2 regions of the Rhizobium sp. SG741 genome follow, and region 1 is predicted to be linked to the other one. Evidence: predicted binding sites of a transcription regulator. Region 1 holds the regulator's gene; the other holds the start of a gene.
What was found. The regulator LexA, encoded in region 1, represses DNA repair genes until DNA is damaged. The targets are predictions, from matches to a motif close to TGTTCNNNNTGTGTTCNG.
Positions count from the first base shown of each region.

Region 2: a site for LexA is predicted at 9,067-9,084, ahead of FHT29_RS23660 (UvrD-helicase domain-containing protein). Genes of this name have one in related genera too.

Region 1 is NZ_JAAZQP010000004.1:170,230-181,723, forward strand. It holds gene lpxD (UDP-3-O-(3-hydroxymyristoyl)glucosamine N-acyltransferase) at 1-734, shown strand, start outside; gene fabZ (3-hydroxyacyl-ACP dehydratase FabZ) at 727-1,200, shown strand; gene lpxA (acyl-ACP--UDP-N-acetylglucosamine O-acyltransferase) at 1,197-2,012, shown strand; gene FHT29_RS12350 (LpxI family protein) at 2,015-2,896, shown strand; gene lpxB (lipid-A-disaccharide synthase) at 2,893-4,074, shown strand; gene gltA (citrate synthase) at 4,101-5,390, opposite strand; gene FHT29_RS12365 (ComEC/Rec2 family competence protein) at 5,671-8,130, shown strand; gene lexA (transcriptional repressor LexA) at 8,111-8,833, opposite strand; gene FHT29_RS12375 (VOC family protein) at 9,258-10,145, shown strand; gene kdsA (3-deoxy-8-phosphooctulonate synthase) at 10,142-10,981, shown strand; gene eno (phosphopyruvate hydratase) at 11,131-11,494, shown strand, end outside.
Region 2 is NZ_JAAZQP010000010.1:85,814-97,307, reverse strand. It holds gene FHT29_RS23700 (amino acid ABC transporter permease) at 1-244, shown strand, start outside; gene FHT29_RS23695 (amino acid ABC transporter ATP-binding protein) at 222-947, shown strand; gene FHT29_RS23690 (AraC family transcriptional regulator) at 955-1,830, opposite strand; gene FHT29_RS23685 (DUF2000 family protein) at 1,866-2,273, shown strand; gene FHT29_RS23680 (OmpA family protein) at 2,333-3,001, opposite strand; gene FHT29_RS23675 (flagellin) at 3,197-4,210, opposite strand; gene FHT29_RS23670 (efflux RND transporter permease subunit) at 4,461-7,595, opposite strand; gene FHT29_RS23665 (efflux RND transporter periplasmic adaptor subunit) at 7,613-8,779, opposite strand; gene FHT29_RS23660 (UvrD-helicase domain-containing protein) at 9,137-11,494, shown strand, end outside.

The DNA of each region.
Region 1 (11,494 bases):
CGTTCACGTCGAACCCCGGCGTGATCGCTCCTGGTGCCGTCATTGATGCCACAGCCAAGCTGGAAGCCAATATCGGTGTGGAGCCGGGCGCGGTCATTGGACCTGGCGCCGAGATCGGCGAGGGCACGTGGATCGGTGCCAATGCGCTTATCGGACCGGGTGTAAAGATCGGACGAAATTGCACCATCGGCGGTGGCGCAAGCATACTCTGCTCGTACCTCGGTAATGGCGTCATCATTCACAATGGCGCGCGTATCGGCCAGGATGGTTTCGGTTATGCGCCAGGGCCTCGCGGCATGGTGAAGATCGTGCAGATCGGCCGCGTCATCATCCAGGATAATGTCGAGATCGGCGCCAATACTACGATTGATCGCGGCACGATGGATGATACCGTGATCGGCGAGGGCACCAAGATCGACAATCAGGTCCAGATCGGACATAACGTTCGCATTGGCCGCCATTGCGCCGTCGTCAGCCAGGTCGGCATAGCCGGCAGCACGCTGATTGGTGACGGTGTGCAAATCGGCGGTCAGGCGGGGCTGAACGGCCATATTCACATTGGCGACGGTGTACAGATCGGCGCCAAGAGCGGTGTTATGAATAGCATTCCGGCGGGCGAGCGTTACGCTGGTCATCCGGCGCGGCCCCTGTGGGATTTTCTGAGGGAATCGGCAGAGATCGCGAAGCGGTCGGGAGCCAGAGAAAAGAAGGACGGGAGTGCGGAGCATGATTGAGGAAGCCAAGACATCATTGTCGTCGGCTGACGTTCTGGAAATTATGAAGCTTTTGCCGCATCGCTATCCCTTCCTGATGGTCGATAAGATCATCGAGATCGATAGCGATAATTCCGCGATCGGCATCAAGAACGTGACGGCAAACGAGCCGCAATTCACCGGGCACTTTCCAGGTTCCCCGATCATGCCGGGCGTACTGCTCATCGAAGGCATGGCTCAGACGGCAGGCGCGATCTGCGCCCGCAAGGATGGCATCGGCGGCAATCTCGTCTATTTCATGACGATCGATAATGCCCGTTTCCGCAAGCCGGTCGTTCCCGGTGACCGCGTCGAATTCCATGTCGTCAAGCAGAAGCAGCGCGGTACGATCTGGAAGTTCCATTGTGATGCCAAGGTCGATGGCATCCTGGTTGCCGAAGCCGATATCGGCGCGATGATTGTGAGGAAGGATCAGGACGAGGCATGAGCAGCATCGCAAAAAGCGCGAGCATTCATAAGTTCGCGGTCGTTGAGGATGGTGCCATCATCGGCGAGAACGTCGAGATCGGGCCTTTCTGCCACGTCGGCCCCAAGGTCGTGCTGCATGATAATGTCCATCTGCTGACGCATGCCATCGTCACCGGTCGCACGACGATCGGCAAGGGAACGAAGATATTTCCGATGGCCATTGTCGGTGGCGACCCGCAGAGCGTTCATCACGGCGGCGAAGAGACGACGCTGGATGTTGGTGAGAACTGCACGATACGTGAAGGCGTGACGATCAATACCGGCACGGCCGACTACGGCGGCAAGACGATTGTCGGCAACAACAATCTGTTCCTCGCCAATTCCCATGTCGCGCATGATTGCCGCGTCGGCAACAATGTCATCATGTCCAACAATGTCATGCTGGCGGGGCATGTGACCATCGAAGATCGCGCCATTCTGGGCGGTGGCTGCGCCGTGCACCAGTTCACCCGCATCGGTCGGCAGGCTTTCATCGGAGGACTTTCGGCTGCAAGCTACGATGTCATTCCCTACGGCATGCTGAACGGAAATCCAGGCGTGCTGTCCGGCCTCAACATTGTCGGCATGACGCGCGCAGGCATAGACCGCGCGGTCATTCACAGGGTTCGACGCGCCTACAAGGGTATCTTCGAAGGCGAAGGTTCGATCCGCGACAATGCCGCGGCGATCCGTGACGAATATGCCGATTGCAAGGAAGTGATTGAGATCCTCGATTTCATCGCAGCCGATAGCGATCGCGCACTGTCGTCGCCCAATCGCGGCAAGAGTTGACGGTGGTCTCCGCCGGCCAAGACGGCAAGGGTAGGTTGGCGATCATCGCGGGCAGTGGTTTTCTCCCGGCTTACGTTGCTGAAGCTGCCCGCCAGGCCGGCGAAAATCCTGTCATCATTGCGTTGACGAACGAGGCGGATAGGGATTGGTCCGCTTTTGATCACGCCAATCTCGGTGTCGGCAATTTCGCCGGCCTTGAAATCACGTTCCGTCGCTATGGCGTTGACCGGGTCGTCATGTCCGGCGGCGTCGCGCGCCGTCCGCCTTGGCGGGAGGTGCATCCGACGTGGCGCGTGATCAAAGAATTACCCTCGACTATCCGCACGCTTCTTTCCGGCGGCGATAATGCCGTGCTGCAGATGGTCATCCGCTTGATCGAGGCCGGTGGCGTCCGCGTCGTCGGTGCGCACGAGATTGCGCCCGACCTGCTGGCGACCACCGGGCCGCTCGGGCGGCACGCACCCTCGCAAGAGGATTTGCGCGATATCGCCCAAGGTGCGAAGGCAGCCGACGCGCTTGGGCTTTTGGATGTCGGCCAGGGCGCCGTCAGCGTCGGTGGCCGTGTAGTGGCGCTTGAGGGCGCCGAGGGCACGGACAAGATGATCGAGCGTGTTGCCGGCTTGCGTGCCGAGGGCCGTATATCGACGCGCCGTCGCGGCGTACTGGTCAAGCTCTGCAAACCCCAGCAGGATGTGCGCGCCGATCTGCCCTCGATTGGTGTCTCGACTGTGCTGAACGCCAAGAAGGCCGGCCTTGCCGGCGTTGCGGTGGAAGCGGGCAGGGCGCTGGTTCTCGACCGTGAGGCGGTGATTGCCGCGGCCGACGAAGCCGGCATCTTCGTCTGCGGTATCGATCGTGGTCTGAGCGCGGAGGGCTTCATGTGAGCGGCGCTCCCTTGAAGCTAGCTGTCGTTGCGGGAGAGGTTTCCGGCGATCTGCTGGGCGGCGATCTCGTCGCGGCGTTGAAGCGGCGCCTTGGCGGTCCCGTGGAGTTGATCGGCGTCGGCGGCGAGGCGCTGGAAGCGCAAGGCCTGCGCTCGCTTTTCGATTATTCCGAATTGTCAATCATGGGCTTCATCCAGGTGATCAAGAGACTGCCGAAACTGCTTGCCCGCATCCGGCAGACGGCCGAAGCCATTATCGCGGCCAAGCCCGATGTGCTTCTGATCATTGATAGCCCGGATTTCACCCACCGCGTGGCGAGAAGGGTGCGCAAGGCATTGCCCGGCCTTCCGGTCATCAACTATGTCTGCCCCAGCGTCTGGGCGTGGAAGGAATACCGTGCGCGGGAAATGCTCGCCTATGTCGATCATGTGCTGGCCGTGCTGCCGTTCGAGCCGGAAGCCATGCAGCGCTTGGGTGGGCCGGCGACAACCTATGTCGGCCATCGCCTGACGGTGGACGTCGATCTGCTGAAGACGCGCCGACAACGCGCGGTGCGCGGCACGAGTGCTGCCGACGCCCCAATGACGATCCTTCTTCTCCCGGGGTCGCGCGCTTCGGAAATCCGCCAGCTCCTGCCGGTTTTTGAGCGGGCTACCGATGAACTTAGCCGGCGAAACGATGGCGTCCGGTATCTGCTGCCGACGGTGCCGAGGCAGGAGGCCCTAGTGCGGTCGCTTCTCGAAAATTGGAGCATCAAGCCGGATATCCTCGTTGGTCAGGATGCGAAGTGGAAGGCCTTTGCGCACGCGGATGCCGCCATGGCAGCGTCTGGCACGGTGATCCTGGAGTTGGGGCTTGCCGGCGTTCCGGTGGTCTCGACTTACAAGACGGAATGGCTGGCCAGATTTGTGATGGCGCGCATCAAGGTATGGACGGCGGCCTTGCCGAACCTGATTGCCGATTACGCTGTCGTGCCTGAGCTCATCAACGACATTTTGCGGCCCGGCCTGCTGGCCCGCTATATGGAGCGCCTGTCGAACGACACGCCTGAGCTATCGGCAATGCTCGCGGGCTATGATGTCGTCTGGCAGCGCATGCAGACGGAGGAGCCGCCTGGTGACAAGGCGGCCGCGATCCTCCTGGAGGTCTTGTCCAATAAAAAAACCGGTCATTTCTGACCGGTTTTTTGTTTCAAGTCCGGAGCTTAGCGCTTGGAGACCGGAACGTATTCGCGCGGCGGTTCGCCGGTATAGAGCTGGCGCGGACGGCCGATGCGCTGATGCGGATCCTCGATCATCTCGTTCCACTGAGCGATCCAGCCGACGGTACGGGCAAGCGCGAACAGCACTGTGAACATGGTGGTGGGGAAGCCGAGGGCCTTCAGCGTGATGCCGGAGTAGAAGTCCACGTTCGGGTAGAGCTTCTTCTCGATGAAGTATTCATCGGTCAGCGCGATGCGTTCCAGCTCTATCGCGATGTCGAGCAGCGGATCGTCCTTGATGCCGAGTTCGCCGAGAACCTCATGCGCCGTCTTCTGCATGATCTTGGCGCGCGGATCGTAGTTCTTATAAACGCGGTGGCCGAAGCCCATCAGGCGGAACGGATCGTTCTTGTCCTTGGCGCGTGCGATGTATTCCGGAATGTGGTCGACAGAGCCGATTTCCGTCAGCATGTTCAGCGCGGCTTCGTTGGCGCCGCCATGAGCAGGGCCCCAGAGGCAGGCGATGCCTGCAGCGATGCAGGCAAACGGGTTTGCGCCAGAGGAGCCTGCGAGGCGAACCGTCGAGGTCGAAGCGTTCTGCTCGTGGTCGGCATGCAGGATGAAGATACGGTCCATGGCGCGTGCCAGCACCGGATTGACGACATACTCTTCGCAGGGAACGGCAAAGCACATGCGCAGGAAGTTCGATGCGTAATCCAGATCGTTCTTCGGATAAACGAAGGGCTGGCCGATATGGTACTTGTAGGCCATGGCGGCAAGCGTCGGCATCTTGGCGATCATACGCAGGCTCGCGACCATGCGCTGATGCGGATCGGTGATGTCCGTCGAGTCGTGATAGAAGGCTGACAGAGCGCCGACGCAGCCGCACATGACGGCCATCGGATGCGCGTCGCGGCGAAAGCCGGTGAAAAAGCGCGACATCTGCTCATGCACCATGGTGTGGTGCACGACGCGATAGTCGAAGTCCTTCTTCTGTGCGGCCGTCGGCAGTTCGCCGTAGAGCAGCAGGTAGCATACTTCGAGGAAATCGCCGTGTTCGGCCAGTTGTTCGATCGGATAGCCGCGATGCAGCAGAACGCCTTCGTCGCCATCAATATAGGTGATGCTGGACTCGCACGACGCGGTCGAGGTGAAGCCAGGATCGTAAGTGAAAGTGGAGGTGTTCTTATAAAGGGCACCAATATCAATGACACTCGGGCCGATGGTCCCGGTTTTGACCGGCAGGTCTACCGTCTTCTCACCCCAAGTTAGTTTCGCGCTTTGTTCCGTCATGCTGATCCTCCAAGATTTGGCGGGATTGACGCCATAAAAAGCGCCAAAAGGTTAAGCGACTACCGACTAGCTATATGATCCAGAGCCTAATGCCAAGTTATCCTAATGCCGAATTGTGCGTTGCGGTATCAACTTTTGGGCAATGCAGTAGGGCATTTGATCCCCCCGTTCCGGTAAATGGCGCAATTTGGCAGTGGGTGTGCCGATTTTGGTTGAATTCACCGAATGGTGACGGCAAAAATCGCGTCATAGCTGTAGTTTTGCGTGGGGCAGGCAGTGAATGCCTAATTTAGAGGCACCGGAGCAGCAGGAGGATGGCAGGAATCTTCCTGGGCCTGCAGAGCCTCACCATGCCGCCACGCCCCTTGTTTCTCGTGCCAAAGCGGAGCAGCGGGAGCGGACGCAGGATCAGGCGCCGCCGGTCGCGCGTTTCTACCTGGCTGTCAGTCGCATCAGATCCTTTGTTTGGCGCCTGATCGAAGAGGAGGCCGCGCATGGTCGTGCCATCCTGTTTGCGCCGATCTATATGGGCCTCGGCACGATCTTCTGGTTCAAGGCCGATATCGATCCGCCGCCGCAGACGGTCCTTGCTGCGCTTCTGGTCCTGGCTGGCAGCTTTCTTTTCAGGCGCGAAGCGGGCCGCGTGCTTCGGCATGTCCTCTTCGCCGGCATGCTGGTTTGTCTGGGCATGGCTCTGGCACAGTGGGAAAGCTGGCGGGCATCGACCGTCATGCTCGACTCGGCTGTGACCACGACCGTCACAGGTCGGATCGAAAGGCGAGAATCCTACGATAACGGAGGTTGGCGATACGTCGTCAAAGTCGACAAGACAGAAAAGCCGGCCATTCGCAGACCGCCGGAGCGCGTCACCATTTTCGTGCGCAAACAGGCAGAACCGTTCAACCTCGGCGACCGCATCCAGGGCAAGGCGCGACTGACGCCTCCGGCCGGACCTGCTCTGCCTGATCTCAACGATTTCGCGTTCAGTTCCTATTTCAACGGCATCGGTGCAAACGGCTTTGCCTTTGGAAAGCCGACCCTGCTGTCACCGGCCAGTGATGTTGCGGCGGATTCGGTGTCGGACAAGGCGGATATCTGGCTTGCCGGCCTGCGCAACAGCATAGGCGACAGGATTAGAAGAACCTTGCCCGGCGACACCGGCGCTTTCGCGGCCTCACTTGTCACCGATGAGAGACGCGCGCTTTCGGACGAAACGACCGAAGCGCTGCGAATGGCCGGGCTCACGCATATCATTGCCATTTCCGGCCTCAACATGGCGCTTTCGGCCGGTATCTTCTATATCGGCCTGCGCTATCTGTTCAGCCTGTTTCCCGGCATGGCGCAGGCGTGGCCGACCAAGAAGATAGCCGCTTTCGGCGCGCTGGTAACCCTGACGGCTTACTATCTCATTTCCGGCTTTGGCGTGTCGGCCGAACGCGCCTTCATCATGATGGCGATCATGCTGGTTGCCGTGCTCTTCGACCGGCCGTCGATCAGTCTGCGCAACGTTGCGCTCTCGGCAATCGTCATTCTCAGCCTGTCGCCGTCGCAGGTGCTCGGACCGAGCTTTCAGATGTCCTACGCCGCGACGCTGGCGCTGGTATCCGGCTACACGCTTTGGAAACGGCGCCAGCATCGGGAAAATATTCTTTCGCGCTCCAGGCTCCTGAGCCCCCTGCTGTTCGTTACGCGCTTCTTCGGCGGCATATTGTCGACCTCCTTCATTGGCGGCGCGTCGACGGCGATCTTCTCGATCGAGCATTTTCACCGGTTGGCGACATACGGACTTGCAGCCAATCTCGCTGCGATGCCGATAGTCTCCTTCGTCGTCATGCCGTTTGGCATGGCGGCAATGTTGCTTATGCCATTTGGCCTCGACGGGCCCTTTTGGCAAATCACCGGCGAGGGACTGGAGTTGGTCATCGCTATCGCCAAAACGGTGGCGGGGTGGGGCGGCGATATTACCTTCGGCCGCCAGCCCGCCTGGCTTATGCCGACGTTCATCACAGGCTTTCTGCTCATGACGATGTTGCGAACGAGCGTGCGCCATGTGGGCCTGCTGTTGCTGCTTTCTTCCCTCGGCGTGGCAGCATTCGGCTCTGGCGTGCCCAAACCGGATCTCATGATTTCCGAGGATGGTGTTCTGGTTGCCTTGCGACAGGACGACATACTGGCAACAAATCGCGAAAGGCCGCAGGCTTTCATTTTCGAACAGTGGCAGAGGGCGCTGGTTGCGAGCGAGCATCAACCTCCGACTATCCTTCCTGTTAATAGCCGCCTTCCCCAGATCAGCAAGACGGATCATCGCCGGCGATTGAGCGTCGAAGAGCAGGGCGCAGTTCGCAAGGCAATGGATGAAGCACTCGACCAGGCCATGCAGGGCAGTTTTGCTTGCCAAAAGGGCGCATGGTGCGTCGCGATGCTTGAAAATGGCGCGATGCTGGTCACCATCGAGGACGCAGCTTACCTGTCGCCGGCCTGCGATACGGCCAATATCGTCGTCACTCCCGTACGACTACGCCTGGATCGCTGCCGCTCCGGCGCCATGCTTTTCACAGGCGCCACATTGCGGCAAACAGGGTCCATTGAGATGGACCTCAGCACCGACAAGCCAAATGTGGTTACTGCGTTCGAAAATCCACAGCGCCCATGGGCTCGGCACAGAACCTACGATTGGCGCACAGGCACATTCGGCGCGCCGATCGTCCGAGCATCACCGGTCAGTGATAACGGCGAATGAGGCCAACGAGCTTGCCTTGCACCTTGACGCGATCCGGCCCGAAGATGCGGGTCTCATAAGCGGGATTGGCTGCCTCGAGCGCGATGGAGGCCCCCTTGCGGCGGAAGCGCTTCAGCGTCGCTTCCTCGTCGTCGACGAGCGCGACGACGATATCGCCCGGATTGGCAGTCGTTGCATTGCGAATGATGACCGTATCGCCGTCAAAAATGCCGGCATCGATCATTGAATCGCCTCTTACTTCCAGCGCATAATGCTCGCCCGAGCCGAGCATGTCGGCAGGGACGGTTATGTCGTGGGTATTGTTTTGGATGGCCGAGATCGGAACGCCAGCGGCGATGCGGCCCATGACCGGTACCGAAACAGAGCTGTTCTGGTCGTCGTTCGCCACTTTTGGCGGAGCAGGCGGCGCAACTGGCTGGGGTTTGCCAAGGCTGCCTTCGATGACGCTCGGCGAAAAGCCGCGGCGCGGCTGCAGGCTTGGATTATAGGCATCCGGCAGCTTGATGACCTCAAGCGCTCTGGCCCTGTTCGGTAGCCGGCGGATGAACCCTCGTTCCTCCAAAGCCGTGATCAGACGGTGAATACCGGATTTGGATGCAAGATCCAGCGCGTCCTTCATCTCGTCGAAAGATGGTGGCACGCCGGACTCCTTCATCCGTTCGTGAATGAAGAGAAGCAGTTCCTGCTGCTTGCGCGTCAACATCGTCTTGGAACCCCAGAATCGAGAAAAGCGTGAAACAAATCCAGAACGGACACTATATGTTCCATATGTGTTCCGCAAGTACTTAAATTTCGGTAAAGCTTTGCACGGACAGTTAAATATTCGACATCACTGGGTGGACCCGATAAAAGTCTCATATGGTTATATCCGCGCTAACATATCGGAAAACATAAGGAAATGCTCTTTAGTGCTTCATTGGGCGCATGCAGCCTACCTTGAGTAGCTGACGCATGGATGAAAGCCATTTTCACGACATGCGATTCCGGTACCGATCAAAGAATCAGCCGCGTGATCTGGCGTCTTCGACAGGACATGCGGTCGTCTTGCGCCTCTATCGTCTTGCTTTCATCTTGAATTGGAGGATGGATGGGCGCAAACCTGCGGGCGCAGGAAAATAGGAGACATCATGACTTTGTCGCCGCATCCGCTGGATCATCTCGTATTGCCGACCGTCAATCTCGCTTTGGCGCGCGAGCGGCTCGGCAAGCTCGGTTTCACCGTCGCGCCCGACGCCCGGCATCCGTTCGGCACCGAGAATGCCTGCGTCTTCTTTGCGGACAAGACCTATCTTGAACCGCTGGCAGTGGCATCCCCTGAGCAATGTGAGGAGAGCGTCGGCGCGGGGAATGTCTTCGTTGCGCGCGATCAGGCCTATCGCTTCCGGCTCGGTGAAGACGGCTTTTCAGCCGTGGTGTTCGGCTCGGAGGATGCTGTCGCCGATGATGAGCGCTTTCGGGTAAGCGCCATCTCGGCGGGACGCATGCTGGATTTCTCGCGTCCCATGAAAATGCCGGATGGAACGGAGACCGTCGCCGGTTTTCGTCTCGCTTTCGCCGCCGATCTGCGTGCGCCGGATTTTCTGGCCTTCTGCTGCCAGCGCATCAATCCGCTGCCGGCCGATCGCAGCGTGCTGGAGCGCCATGAAAACGGCGTCACCGGCATTGCGCGGGTGGCGATATCGACACCCACCCCGGCCGCGTTCCGCACTTTCTTCGAAGCGATCGTCGGTGAACCCTGGATATCGGAACATTCTTTCGGTCTGACGATCAGGGCGGCCAATGCCGATATCGAGCTCCTGACGCCGGCAGGCATGGAAGCGTTTTACGATTTGCCTGTTCACTCGGACGATCCCGGCTTGCAGGCGCGCGCAATCCTTTTCAAAACACGCGATCTTTCCGTGACATCGTCGCATTTCGCTGCTAACGGCGTCACCTACACGCGTAAGAACAATCGTATATTGACAAGGCTGGCCCCCGGACCGGGCGCCCTGTTCGCCTTCGAGGAGATAGCATGAGCACGAATTCTGAAGTGATCGTCGGCGAGGGAGCCTCCAAGGTTCTGTTTTCCAACACCGCCAAGCTGTCGCTTATTGCTGGTCCGTGTCAGATGGAAAGCCGCGAGCATGCTTTTATGGTTGCTGGCGTCCTGAAGGAACTCTGCGGCAAGCTTGGCATCGGCCTTGTCTACAAATCCTCCTATGACAAGGCGAACCGGACTTCGCTCTCCGGCAAGCGCGGCATCGGCCTTGAAAAATCCATGGAAGTCTTTGCCGATCTGAAAAAGGAATACGGTTTTCCGGTCTTGACCGACATTCACACGGAAGAGCAGTGTGCTGTCGTCGCCAAGACGGTCGATATCCTGCAGATCCCGGCCTTCCTGTCGCGCCAGACAGACCTGCTGGTTGCCGCCGCCAAGACCGGCCGCGTCGTCAACGTCAAGAAGGGACAGTTTCTGGCTCCCTGGGACATGAAGAACGTGCTTGCCAAGCTGAACGACAGCGGTAACCCGAACATTCTTCTGTGCGAGCGCGGCGCCTCCTTCGGCTACAATACGCTGGTCTCCGACATGCGCTCGCTGCCTATCATGGCGGCGATGGGCGCGCCGGTGATTTTCGATGCGACCCATTCCGTGCAGCAGCCCGGCGGGCAGGGCGGTTCGACGGGCGGCGATCGCCGATTCGTCGAGACGCTGGCGCGCGCCGCCGTCGCCGTCGGCGTCGCCGGCGTTTTCGTCGAGACGCATGAAGATCCGGACAATGCGCCGTCGGACGGCCCGAACATGGTCTATCTGAAGGATATGCCGCGGCTTCTTGAGAAGCTGCTTGCCTTCGACGCCATCGCCAAGGCTTGAGAAATATCAGGCATTCAACAGGCTGACATGTATTTGCGTTACGGGGCCTGCAGGAGTGCGAAATCGGGGTGCGGAGCGGCATTGTAATTTCCGCGTCTTCGATTAAGACCATTTCAATCGATTTATAAACCAGCGAGCAGGAAGCTATCATGACCGCAATCACCGACATTATCGCCCGCGAGATTCTCGACAGCCGTGGCAATCCGACTGTCGAAGTCGATGTCTACCTCGAAGATGGCAGCATGGGCCGCGCGGCGGTTCCGTCGGGTGCGTCGACCGGCGCGCATGAAGCCGTCGAGCTTCGCGACGGCGGCAAGCGCTATCATGGCAAGGGCGTGGAGAAGGCTGTCGAAGCCGTTAATACCGAGATATTCGACGCGATCGGCGGCATGGACGCTGAAAATCAGATCCAGATCGACGACATCATGATCGAGCTTGACGGCACGCCGAACAAGTCCCGCATCGGCGCCAATGCCATCCTCGGCGTATCGCTCGCCGCCGCCAAGGCAGCTG
Region 2 (11,494 bases), on a different contig from region 1:
GCTGCGCATCGCCGTGCCGCCGACGGTCGGCTTCTCCGTGCAAGTCGTCAAGGGCACGGCGCTGACCTCGATCATCGGCTTCGTCGAGCTGTCAAAGGCCGGCACCGTCATCACCAACGCGACCTTCCAGCCATTCACCGTCTATGGCTTCGTCGCTCTCATCTATTTTGCCCTCTGCTGGCCGCTGTCGAAAAGCAGCCAGATCCTGGAAAGGAAGCTCAATGTCGCTCATCGAGGTCACTGAAGTCCGCAAAAGCTTTGGCAGCAACGAAGTCCTGAAAGGCATCAACCTCGATGTCGAGCCGGGCGAAGTCATCGCCATCATCGGCAAGAGTGGTTCGGGCAAATCGACGCTGCTGCGCTGTATCAACGGGTTGGAGACAATCAACGACGGCTCGATCTCTGTTGCAGGCGCGCAGCTTCTGCCAGATGACCTGCATCTGAAAGCATTACGTCTGAAGGTCGGCATGATCTTTCAGCAGTTCAATCTGTTCCCGCATCTAAGTGCCGGACGCAACGTCATGCTGTCGCAGATGGTCGTCAAGAAGATCGCCAAGGCCGAAGCCGAAACCATGGCACGCCGCATGCTCGATCGCGTCGGTCTTGGGCACAAGTTCGACGCCTTTCCGGACGAGCTCTCCGGCGGCCAGCAGCAGCGCGTCGCCATTGCCAGGGCGCTCGCCATGCAGCCGATCGCGCTTCTCTGTGATGAGATCACCTCGGCCCTCGACCCGGAGCTTGTGGCTGAGGTCCTCGCCGTCGTGCGCGAGCTGGCAAGCGAAGGAATGACGCTGCTGATGGTGACGCACGAAATGAAATTCGCCCGCGACGTCTGCTCCCGCGTCGTCTTCATGCACCAGGGCCGAGTGCATGAAATCGGCCCGCCGGGCGAAGTCTTCGCCAACCCGCAGACACCGGAGCTCAAGCAGTTCCTCGGATTTCACTGAGCGCCAGTCAGCTTCGCGGTCCGGCTCCCCGCACCATGCTGCCCCATGCGCCCGGTGCGATGCCGAAGGCTTTCTTGAAATGCCGCGTCAGATGGCTCTGATCGGCAAAACCGGTCGCGGCGGCAACCTCGGCGATCGACTCGCCGTTGCCGATCATCACCTTCGCCTGCTGCAGCCGCCGCATCAGCAGGAAGCGGTGCGGACTGGTCGCGAAGGCGGCGCGGAAATGCCGCGCGAGCGCAAAACGGTCGAGGCCGGTGATGCGCTCGAGCTCCTGTGAACGCACGTCGCGCGTGACATGCGCTTCGAGATAGTCCCGCGCTGCCTTCGCCTGCCCCCAGGCGATGCTGCCCAACGGCCTCTGTGGCAAGCGCGCATGCTGCACGAGGCCGTCAGCAAGGCGGGAGACGAAATCGTCGACAAAGAGCTCATCCAGTTCGCGATCGAGCTCGCCGAGTGCCGCCAGCAGCAGACCGGCAAGGCGATTGTCCTCAATGACGGGTTCGTCGACGAAGGGCAGCCCGATACGGGCAGCCGCCAGGCATTGAAACAGCACGGAAGGCTCCAGATAGAGCATGCGGTAGACGAGGCCGTCATCGGTTGCAGCACCGCCATCATGCAGTTCGTCCGGATGGAGGACTATCACCCGCCCCGGCAGGCTATTGCGCTGCTCGCCACGATAACGAAAGGTCTGCACGCCGCGCATGGTGACACCAAGCGCATAGGTATCGTGCCGATGCAGTTCGAAGGCATCGCCGCGAAACTGTGCCTGGATGCGCTCGATACCCGGATAGGGGGGCGCCGACAGGATGCGGTTCGCCTCCGGCGTCACGCACAAACGTTCAAGACGCTCGAAGGTCTCTACGGCTACATCCCCGCGCAATGTCCCATGTCCAGACTGCATGAAAGTGACCACCAATGTTCGATACCAAAATCGCCATCGTTCTGCGAAACGATCTTCAATCCTGGCAAAAGCTGAATGTGACCGCGTTCCTGACAAGCGGCATTGCCGGACAAAGTCCGGAAATCATCGGCGAACCCTATCGCGATCGTGCCGGCAACGTCTACAACGCATTATCGATCCAGCCGATCATCGTCCTCTCGGCCAATGAAGACAGCATCGCGACCATCCATCGCCGCTCGCTGGAACGCGGCGTCACTTCTTCGCTATTCATCGAGGAGATGTTCGCGACCGGTCACGACGTCGCCAATCGCGCCGTTTTCTCCGAATTCGCTCCTGAAGATGCCAAGGTCGTCGGCATCGCGATCCGCGCCGACAAGAAGATCGTCGACAAGATCACCAAGGGAGCAAGCATGCACGCGTGATAAAAGCGCGCAAGAAAAACGGCCGGATCGTGAGACCCGGCCGCACTGATTGAAAAGACTCAGCCGTTTTGGGTGATCGGTGCGATCTGGATCTCGACGCGGCGGTTCTGGGCGCGGCCAGCTTCGTTTGCATTGGACGCGACCGGCTGCGACGGACCGAAGCCGATGGCGGACATGCGGCGCTGGTCGATGCCCTGGCTGCCGAGGTAGGAGGCAACCGAGCCGGCACGGCGCTCGGACAGATCCTGGTTATGCTGCAGGCTGCCGGTCGAATCCGTGTGGCCGTTGACGTCGATCAGCGTACGATTGAACTTGCGCAGGACGATGGCGACGGAATTGAGGGTCGCAAAGAACTCCGGCTTGATCGCATCCTGGTCGACATCGAAGGTGATCGCCGACGGCATGTTCAGGATGATGCGGTCACCCGCGCGGGTAACCGAAACCCCGGTGCCCTGCAGCTGCGCGCGCAGCTCCGATTCCTGCTGATCCATATAGTTGCCGATGCCGGCACCTGCGAGCGCACCGACGCCGGCGCCGATCAGCGCGGCATTGCGGCGCGAAGCCGGGGAATGACCGATGAGAAGACCGGCAACCGCACCGACGCCGGCACCGAGTGCTGCACCGCCCGCCGTATTGGACACCTTCTGCTCGCCCGTATAGGGGTCAGTCGTGGTGCATGCATTCAAAAAACCCGCCGCTAGGGCAAGGATGGCAATTTTCTTGATCATAGAATCGTCGCTCTCCGGTTCGATGGCCGCAGCAGATATGAAGCATTGCGGCAATATGATGAAGAGAAATCTTATCCGGACCTTTGTCCCCTGTGCATAGCGCAAAGGCACAGCTTTTGCGGAAACCAATCGCCGCCCGCGATCTGCGGGGCTGACATCAACCCGTTTCACCCCGCTGCGGCGTAGGCCCGACAGTCAGAGATTCTGGAAGAGCTGCAAAACCGTATTGTAGCTCGCATTGGCGATCGAAAGCGATTGCAGCCCGAGCTGCTGCTGGGTCTGCAACGCCAATACCTTGCTCGACTGCTGTTCCATATTGGCATCCACGAGCTTGCCGACGCCGCTCGTCAACGAATCGCTGAGATTGCCGGCGAACTGGCTCTGAAGGTTGATGCGTGTCTCCAGGGAGCCGAAGGCCGAGCCGATCGTATTGAGCTGCTGCAACATCGCCGTAACGGTATTGACCATATCGACGATGGCGCCCTTCGTCGTATTCGCATCGAGTGAAATTTCCACCTGGCCGCTCGTGTCGCCATTCTTGCTGTCGATCAGCACATAGTTCTTCGCTGCCCCGGCATCCGTCGCAAAGGCCGTCGAGGTCAGCACGCCGTAGCCGCCGGTTCCACTCGACTGATCATCGATCAGGTATCGCGCATCCGCTGGGACGATGGTGCCTCCCGTCGATGCCACGCCCTCGTAGTTCAGCATGCCGATCGAAATGCTTCCGTTGGTGTGGCGGATGAGAGAGCCCGGCACCTGGTGCGGCTCTGTCGGGTCTTCGCCGTCCTGCAATACGATCCAGTTGACGCCGTTGAAGCTTGCCGACTCCCCGACGCTGCGAAGCTGCTGCTTGAGTTCGGTAATCTCGTCATTGAGCTTCGTCTTGTCGACGCTCGTCTCAAAGGCGCTGACAAGCTTCGTTCGGATCTGCGTCACGATGTCGATTGCACTGCTGACGCCCGTGGAGGCGGTGCTGACCGTGGATGCGGCAAGGCCAAGCGCATCATGCACCGCCGAAATGGCGCCGACATCGGTGCGAGTCAGAGTCGAAATTTTCCAGTATGTAGCGTCGTCCTTTACCGTCTGCACACGCAGACCGGACGACATCTGCCGTTCGGCATTGTTCAGTTTGACCTGGGTGTCCCTCAGCACTTTCAGCGCTGTATTCACAGAGGGACTGACCCTGATGAAAGTCGAAAAAATACTCACGGCACACGAACTCCGGACGCAACAATACGCAACAAATACAATGAGACATTGGAACCTTGCCGCGGGCGCTCATGCGCGCGGGCCGAGAGTGTCGGCAAACGGGAAGCCAGGCAAAAACAACACCTGAACTCCGGCGGTTACAGGTCACTATCATTAGCAAACATGCTTAATAAACAGCTAATCGTAACACATGATTTGCCATAAATAAGCGCAGAAGCTGCAGCGGGCGCAACTCACCCGTGCTCGACCTTCATTCGGCAGCCCGGAGATCGGCCAGTTTCGCGCGGAGCGCCGCGTCCGACATTTCCTCATGCAGGCGTTGCTCCTCATGTGTCTGCGGCTTGGCGAAGCGGGCAATAAGGAGATAGGCGACGGGCGTGATGTAAAGCGTCACCAGGGTCGCGAAACCAAGCCCGCCGACGATCACCCAGCCCAGCGCTATGCGCGCTTCCGCGCCCGCGCCTTCGGCAAACACCAGCGGCACGCCACCGAGGATGGTCGCAATCATGGTCATCATGACGGGACGTAGGCGGAGCGCGCAGGCCTTTTCGATTGCTTCGCGCACGCCCTCGCCCTTGTCGCGAAGCTGGTTGGCGAATTCCACGATCAGTATGCCGTTCTTCGCCATCACGCCGACAAGCAGCACCAGCCCAATCTGGCTGTAGATGTTGAGGCTCGAACCGGTGATGACAAGCGCGAAAACGGCACAGGCAAGGCCAAGCGGCACCGTGGACATGATGATCAGCGACGACAGCACGCTTTCGAACTGCGCAGCAAGCACCAGGAAGATGATGACGATGGCAAAGCCGAAGGTCAACGCCATGCCGCTGGAATTCTCCTCCAGCGTCGCCGCTTCCGCCAAAGGCATCAACCGCGCGCCAGGCGGCAATAGCGGTGCCGCGATCCTGGTCACCTCCTCGACGGCTTGGCCGAGCGACATGCCGTTCTTGAGGCCGGCGGTGATAGCAACCGACGCAAGCTGCTGCTCGCGGGTCAGCTGCGGCGCAACAGCATTCTCCTTCAGGGATGCGATAACCGACATCGGCACGATCTTGCCGTCGCCGGTCTTCAAATAGACGTTCTCAAGATCGGTCGGATCGTCGATCGGGCGCATCGTCGAGGTCAGCAGCACCGGATAGGACTCGCCGGCGACGAAGACATCGACCACGGAACGCCCTTCAAGCAGCGACTGCAGCGCGACCGAAAGACCTGTAATATCGACCCCGAGATCGGAAGCGCGCTCGCGATCGATGGCGACGGAAACCTGGGCCTGGGTCGGTTCGTTGTTAAGACGCGGCGTGTCGAACTGGCCCGTTGCATCGAGCGCCTGCACCAGTTTCAGTGCCGATTCAGTCAGCGCCTCGTGATTATTGCCGATAAGCGCCATCTGCACGCCACTGCCGGCGCCGCGAATGCGCAGGCTATTGGCCTGAATAACGTTGCCGCGTAGGGCCGGCACATTTGCCGTGGCGCGGTTGATGTCGGAAACGATGTCCTGCTGCGTGCGATGACGCTCGCTCCATGGCGCCAGGGTCAGCACCATGAAACCGCTATTCTTCTGGCCGTTCATGCCGGAGATTGCGTAGATATTGCGGATATCGCCGCTATCCATCAGCGGCTGCAGCCGCTCCTCGACGCGCTGCAATTGATCCTTCGTGTAATCGAGACCCGCCCCCTGCGGCGTGGTCAGGCGAAGCATGACCATGGCCCGGTCTTCGTTTGGCGTCAGTTCGCTTTTGACATTCATGAATGCCAAGACGGCGGCAGCCGAGAACAGGGCGCAGAAGACGATGACCACAAGCGGTCCATTGAGACAGGCCCGCAGCGTCCGACGATAGACGGCGGCAAACAGCTCGCCGAAACGGCCGAGCATGCCGTGATCCTCGCGCATCTCCTTGGTCAGCATGCGCGACGCGAGCATGGGGCAAAGCGTCAATGCCACGATCGACGACAGGCCGACGGAGAAGGCAAGCACGAAGCCGAACTCGCGGAACAGGCCGCCCACCTGCCCCGGCAGGAACGACAGCGGAATGAACACCGCAGCAAGCGTGGCCGTCGTCGCAATGACGGCGAAGAAGACTTCGCGCGTGCCGAGCACGGCGGCGGCCCGCGGCCCGATTTTCTCGGCCCTGCGACGGACGATGTTTTCCAGCACGACGATGGCGTCGTCGACCACGAGGCCGGTGGCAAGTACGATCGCCAGCAGCGTCAGGATATTGACCGAGAAACCGACCATGTAGAGCGCGGCGAGCGTACCCGTCAGCGCCACCGGCATGGTGACGACCGGGATCAGCGTTGCCCGCCAGTCTCTCAGGAAGAGATAGATAACGACGGTGACGATCAGCGCGGAAAGGATGAGCGCCAGCACCACCTCGTGGATCGCTCCCTGAATGAACACGGCATCATCGCTGGTGATGACGATACGCGTCCCCTCGGGCAGCGACTTCGAAAGTTGCGCGACAACAGACTTCACGCCTTCCGAGATATTGAGCGTATTCGACTGCGCCTGACGGATAATGCCGAGGCCGATCCCCTGCACGCCGTTGGAGCGCAGCGCGGTCGTCCCGTCTCGCGGACCGAGCGTTACGGTAGCGACATCAGAAAGCCGCACACGGTCCTTGACCATCAGCCGCGCAAAATCCTCCGGCGTCTGCAGCGCAGCCGTAGCGCGCACGACGATATCCTGACGGGCGCTTTTCAGCGACCCCGCCGGCACGTCGAGCGCGGCCGTCGCAAGCGCGGTCGTCAGATCGCCGATCGTCAATCCTCGCCCCGCCAGCGCTGCCTGATCGACATCGATCCGGAAGACTTTCTCCTGATCGCCGTAAAGCTCGACATCGGCAACGCCTTCGACCGAAGCCAGCCGGTCGGTAATCTCCTTGTCGACGAGCTGCGTCAGGTCGTCCATCGTCAACGTGCTGGAGGTTACGGCAAGGCGCATGATCGGCTGCGAATCCGAATCCGCTTTGACGATCTGCGGCGCATCGGCCTGATCGGGCAATTGCTCGGTGATGCGGCCGATGGCATCGCGGACGTCGTTGGCGGCGACCGAGAGATCCGTGGCGTCGGAGAACTCCAGCGTCACCCTGCTCTGTCCGAAGGACGAGCTGGAGGAGACCGATTTCAGACCACTGACGCGAGCAACAGCACCTTCGATGACCTTGGTCAGCTCCTGATCCACCGTCTGCGGCGACGCGCCGTCGAATACGGTTCGCACCGTGACGACGGGACGGTCGACATCCGGCAGCTCACGCACCTCGACACCGACATAAGCGGCAAGGCCGGCAACGACCAACAGCGTATTGAAAACCAGCGCCAGGATCGGCCGGCGCACGAAAAGCGCGGTGAAGGACTGCTTGCCCGAACCCGCGCCGGCTTCCTTCATCTCATCGCCCTGCTCCGTCATTGCGTGATGACCTCCGAGGCCTGGGCGACATCGCGCGCAAACCGAACGTCGCCGCCTTCGGTCACACGCTGCAATCCTTCGATGACGATGAGATCGCCATCGCGAAGATCGCCCTTGACCAAGACGGCATCCGGATTGCGCTGCACGATGCTGACACGCACCTTCGACGACTTGCCGTCGGCAACGCGCCATACATGCGCGCCCTCTCCGTCCCACTGCACCGCAAGCGGATCGACGGAGGGATAGGTTTCGCCGGAGAAGCGCATGCCGACATTGAAGGACATGCCGGCCCGCAGCTCATCGGCGGCGTTGTCGATGCGGGCGCGCACGCGCAAGGTCCGGCTGGCGCCATCGATACGATTGTCCACCGCCTCGACCACACCGGTGAAGACGCGCCCCGGCAGCGCAACCGATGTCGCTTCCGCCGGTTGATTGACCTTGACCGTATTGGCGAAGCGTTCCGGCACCCAATAGTCCACCAGGATCTCGGAGCGGTCGTCCAGTGTCACGATGCTCGTCGTCGTCGTCACGTTGTCGCCGACGACGACCGGCACGATCCCGACGATGCCGTCGATCGGCGCAACGATATCGCGGCGCTTCAAGGCGAGTTCCGCCGATTGCAGCGCCAGCTTGGCGCCCTGCTCGACGATCTCGGCATCGAAGACATCCATGCGCGACACGCTGGACTTGATATTGCGATAGAGCTGGGATTTCTCGGATGCGCTCCTCAGCGCTACTTCCGCCTGGCCGCGAGCGATGACCTGCTCGTCATCGTCGAGGCGGGCCAACACCTGTCCCTGCTTTATCCGATCGCCGGACTTGATGAGGATTTCCCGGATCGTGCCGGCTGCCTGCGGCATGACGACGACCGAACGAATGGCGTCGCCTGTACCGATGGCGCTGAGGCGGTCATTGACGATGCCGCCGACCACCGGCTCCGTAACGACGAGCGGCACATTCTGGCCGCGGCGTGCACCGCCATTGGCAGCACTAGCCTGCTTCTCGCCAGTGTCGCTCTTGCCGGGCGCAACAACCGCCACCACGGCTTCTGGAACGCCAGCTCCCCGCAACAGGCCAGCTGCGCCCGGCACGAAGGCCACGGCGGCGGCAAGACCTGCCACCAGCAAGAAAAAACACAAGGAAAGCTGCTTCCAGGCGGTCATGCACGTCTCCGGCTCGTTGTGTCAGAGGCGATGAAATCGCGTCGTCGGTTTGGCATGGCCTCGTCGCGTCAAGCGCGCTTGCCGAGGCCAAGTTCGGGTTGGCTTCATAACGCACGATTGTGCCCGATTTTGTGCAATATCGTTTTTTTATACATATGCGGCAAGCATTGCCGCAGACTATGACAAAGTTGTAATATTTCCGCAGACAACGAGGCGTTTCATTCGCACTCCCACATCTCCGTTCAGATGCGGGAACAGACTCCCCGTTACCTGCCTTTGCCTGTGAATGTGCACTTTTTGTTCTATTTTCAGCCCGTTTCTTTTGCCTTTCAGGGTAGAATCATTACATTGGGCCACATGACCATCGGACATGACGACATTCCCTTCTTTGACGAGGAGCCGGAGCATCTGGCGCCGCGCCGTTCTGCGCCGGATGCAGGCAGCATCGGCGGCGGCATTGCGGCCCGTGCCATGGCGGCGCGCGACAGCCACCGCCGGCCGGACTATCTCGCAGGCCTCAATCCGGAACAGACGGAAGCGGTGGAGACGCTCGACGGGCCCGTTCTGGTGCTTGCCGGCGCCGGAACCGGCAAGACGCGTGTGCTGACGACCCGCATCGCCCATATCCTCTCCACCAACCGCGCCTTCCCCAGCCAGATCCTCGCCGTCACCTTCACCAACAAGGCGGCGCGCGAAATGAAGGAACGCGTCGCCCTGCTCGTCGGCGGCGCTGTCGAGGGCATGCCCTGGCTCGGCACCTTCCACTCGATCGGCGTCAAGCTTCTGCGCCGCCATGCAGAGCTGGTCGGCCTCTCTTCCAGCTTCACCATTCTCGATACCGACGACGTCATCCGCCTGATCAAGCAGCTGATCCAGGCAGAGGGCCTGGACGACAAGCGCTGGCCGGCCAAGCAATTCGCCGGCATGATCGACACGTGGAAGAACAAGGGTCTTGGCCCCGCCGAGATTCCCGAGGGCGACGCCCGCGCCTTTGCCAACGGCAAGGGCCGCGAACTCTATGCCGCTTACCAGAACCGCCTGAAGACGCTGAACGCCTGCGACTTCGGCGACCTTTTGCTGCATCCGATCAATATGTTCCGGCAGAATCCTGACATATTGAAGGACTACCATCAGCGCTTTCGCTATATCCTCGTCGACGAGTATCAGGACACCAACACGGCGCAATATATGTGGCTGCGACTCCTGGCCCAACGGCCGAAGGGCGAGCTGCAGAATGTCTGCTGCGTCGGCGACGACGACCAGTCGATCTATGGCTGGCGCGGCGCGGAGGTGGACAATATCCTGCGCTTCGAAAAGGATTTTCCCGGCGCCAAGGTGATCAAGCTCGAGCGCAACTACCGCTCCACCGAGCACATCCTCGGTGCAGCCGCGCATCTGATCGCCCATAATGAGGGCCGGCTCGGCAAGACGCTGTTCACCGACCGTTCCGACCCTGACGACATCAAGGTGCAGGTGCACGCCTCCTGGGATTCCGAGGAGGAAGCCCGCGCCATCGGCGAGGAGATCGAGCAGCTTCAGCGCAACAAACACAAGCTGAACGACATGGCGATCCTGGTGCGCGCCTCCTTCCAGATGCGCGAATTCGAAGACCGTTTCGTCACGCTCGGCCTGAACTACCGCGTCGTCGGTGGCCCTCGCTTCTACGAGCGCCTCGAAATCCGCGACGCCATGGCCTATTTCCGCCTGGTCTGCCAGCCGGCCGACGATCTCGCCTTCGAGCGCATCGTCAACACCCCGAAGCGCGGCCTTGGCGACACCACGGTGCGCGCGCTGCACGACTACGCCCGCGTGCGCGATATTCCGATGCTGGCGGCAGCGGCCGACATCATCGAGACCGACGAGATGAAGCCAAAGGCGCGCAAGGCGCTGTTCGACGTCGTGCAATCCTTCCGCCGCTGGCAGGGCCTGCTCGAAAATACGCCGCACACCGAACTTGCCGAGCAGATCCTCGAAGAGTCCGGCTATACGGACATGTGGAAGAACGACAAATCGGCGGAAGCGCCCGGACGGCTTGAAAACCTGAAGGAACTCATCCGCTCGATGGACAGCTTCGAATCCATGCGCGGCTTCCTCGAACACGTCGCCCTCGTCATGGACGTCGAGCAGAACGAAAACCTCGATGCCGTCTCGATCATGACGCTGCACTCCGCCAAGGGCCTGGAATTCGACACCGTCTTCCTGCCCGGCTGGGAGGAAGGTCTTTTCCCTCATCAGCGCTCGCTCGACGAGAGCGGCCGCGCCGGCCTGGAGGAAGAACGCCGCCTCGCTTATGTCGGCCTCACCCGCGCCAAACACCGCTGCCACATCTGGTTCGTCTCCAACCGCCGCATCCACGGCCTATGGCAATCGACCATCCCGTCCCGCTTCCTCGACGAATTGCCGGTCACCCATGTCGAAGTCGCCGAAGTCGAGCAATCCTACGGCGGGTACGGCCGCGGCGGCTATGGCCAGTCGCGTTTCGACAAAGCCGAGCCTTTCGCCAATTCCTATTCCACCCCTGGCTGGAAACGCGCCCAGGCCAACAAGACCGACGCGACCCGCGACAACTGGGGCAGCCGCTCCGGCCACGCCGTCGAACGTATCGGCTACGGCGAAAGCGGCCCGAAAGTGCGCACGATCGACGGCGAGCTGGTGGCCAAGTCCACCTCCTCCGAACCCTCCAAATTTGCCATCGGCGACCGCGTCTTCCACATC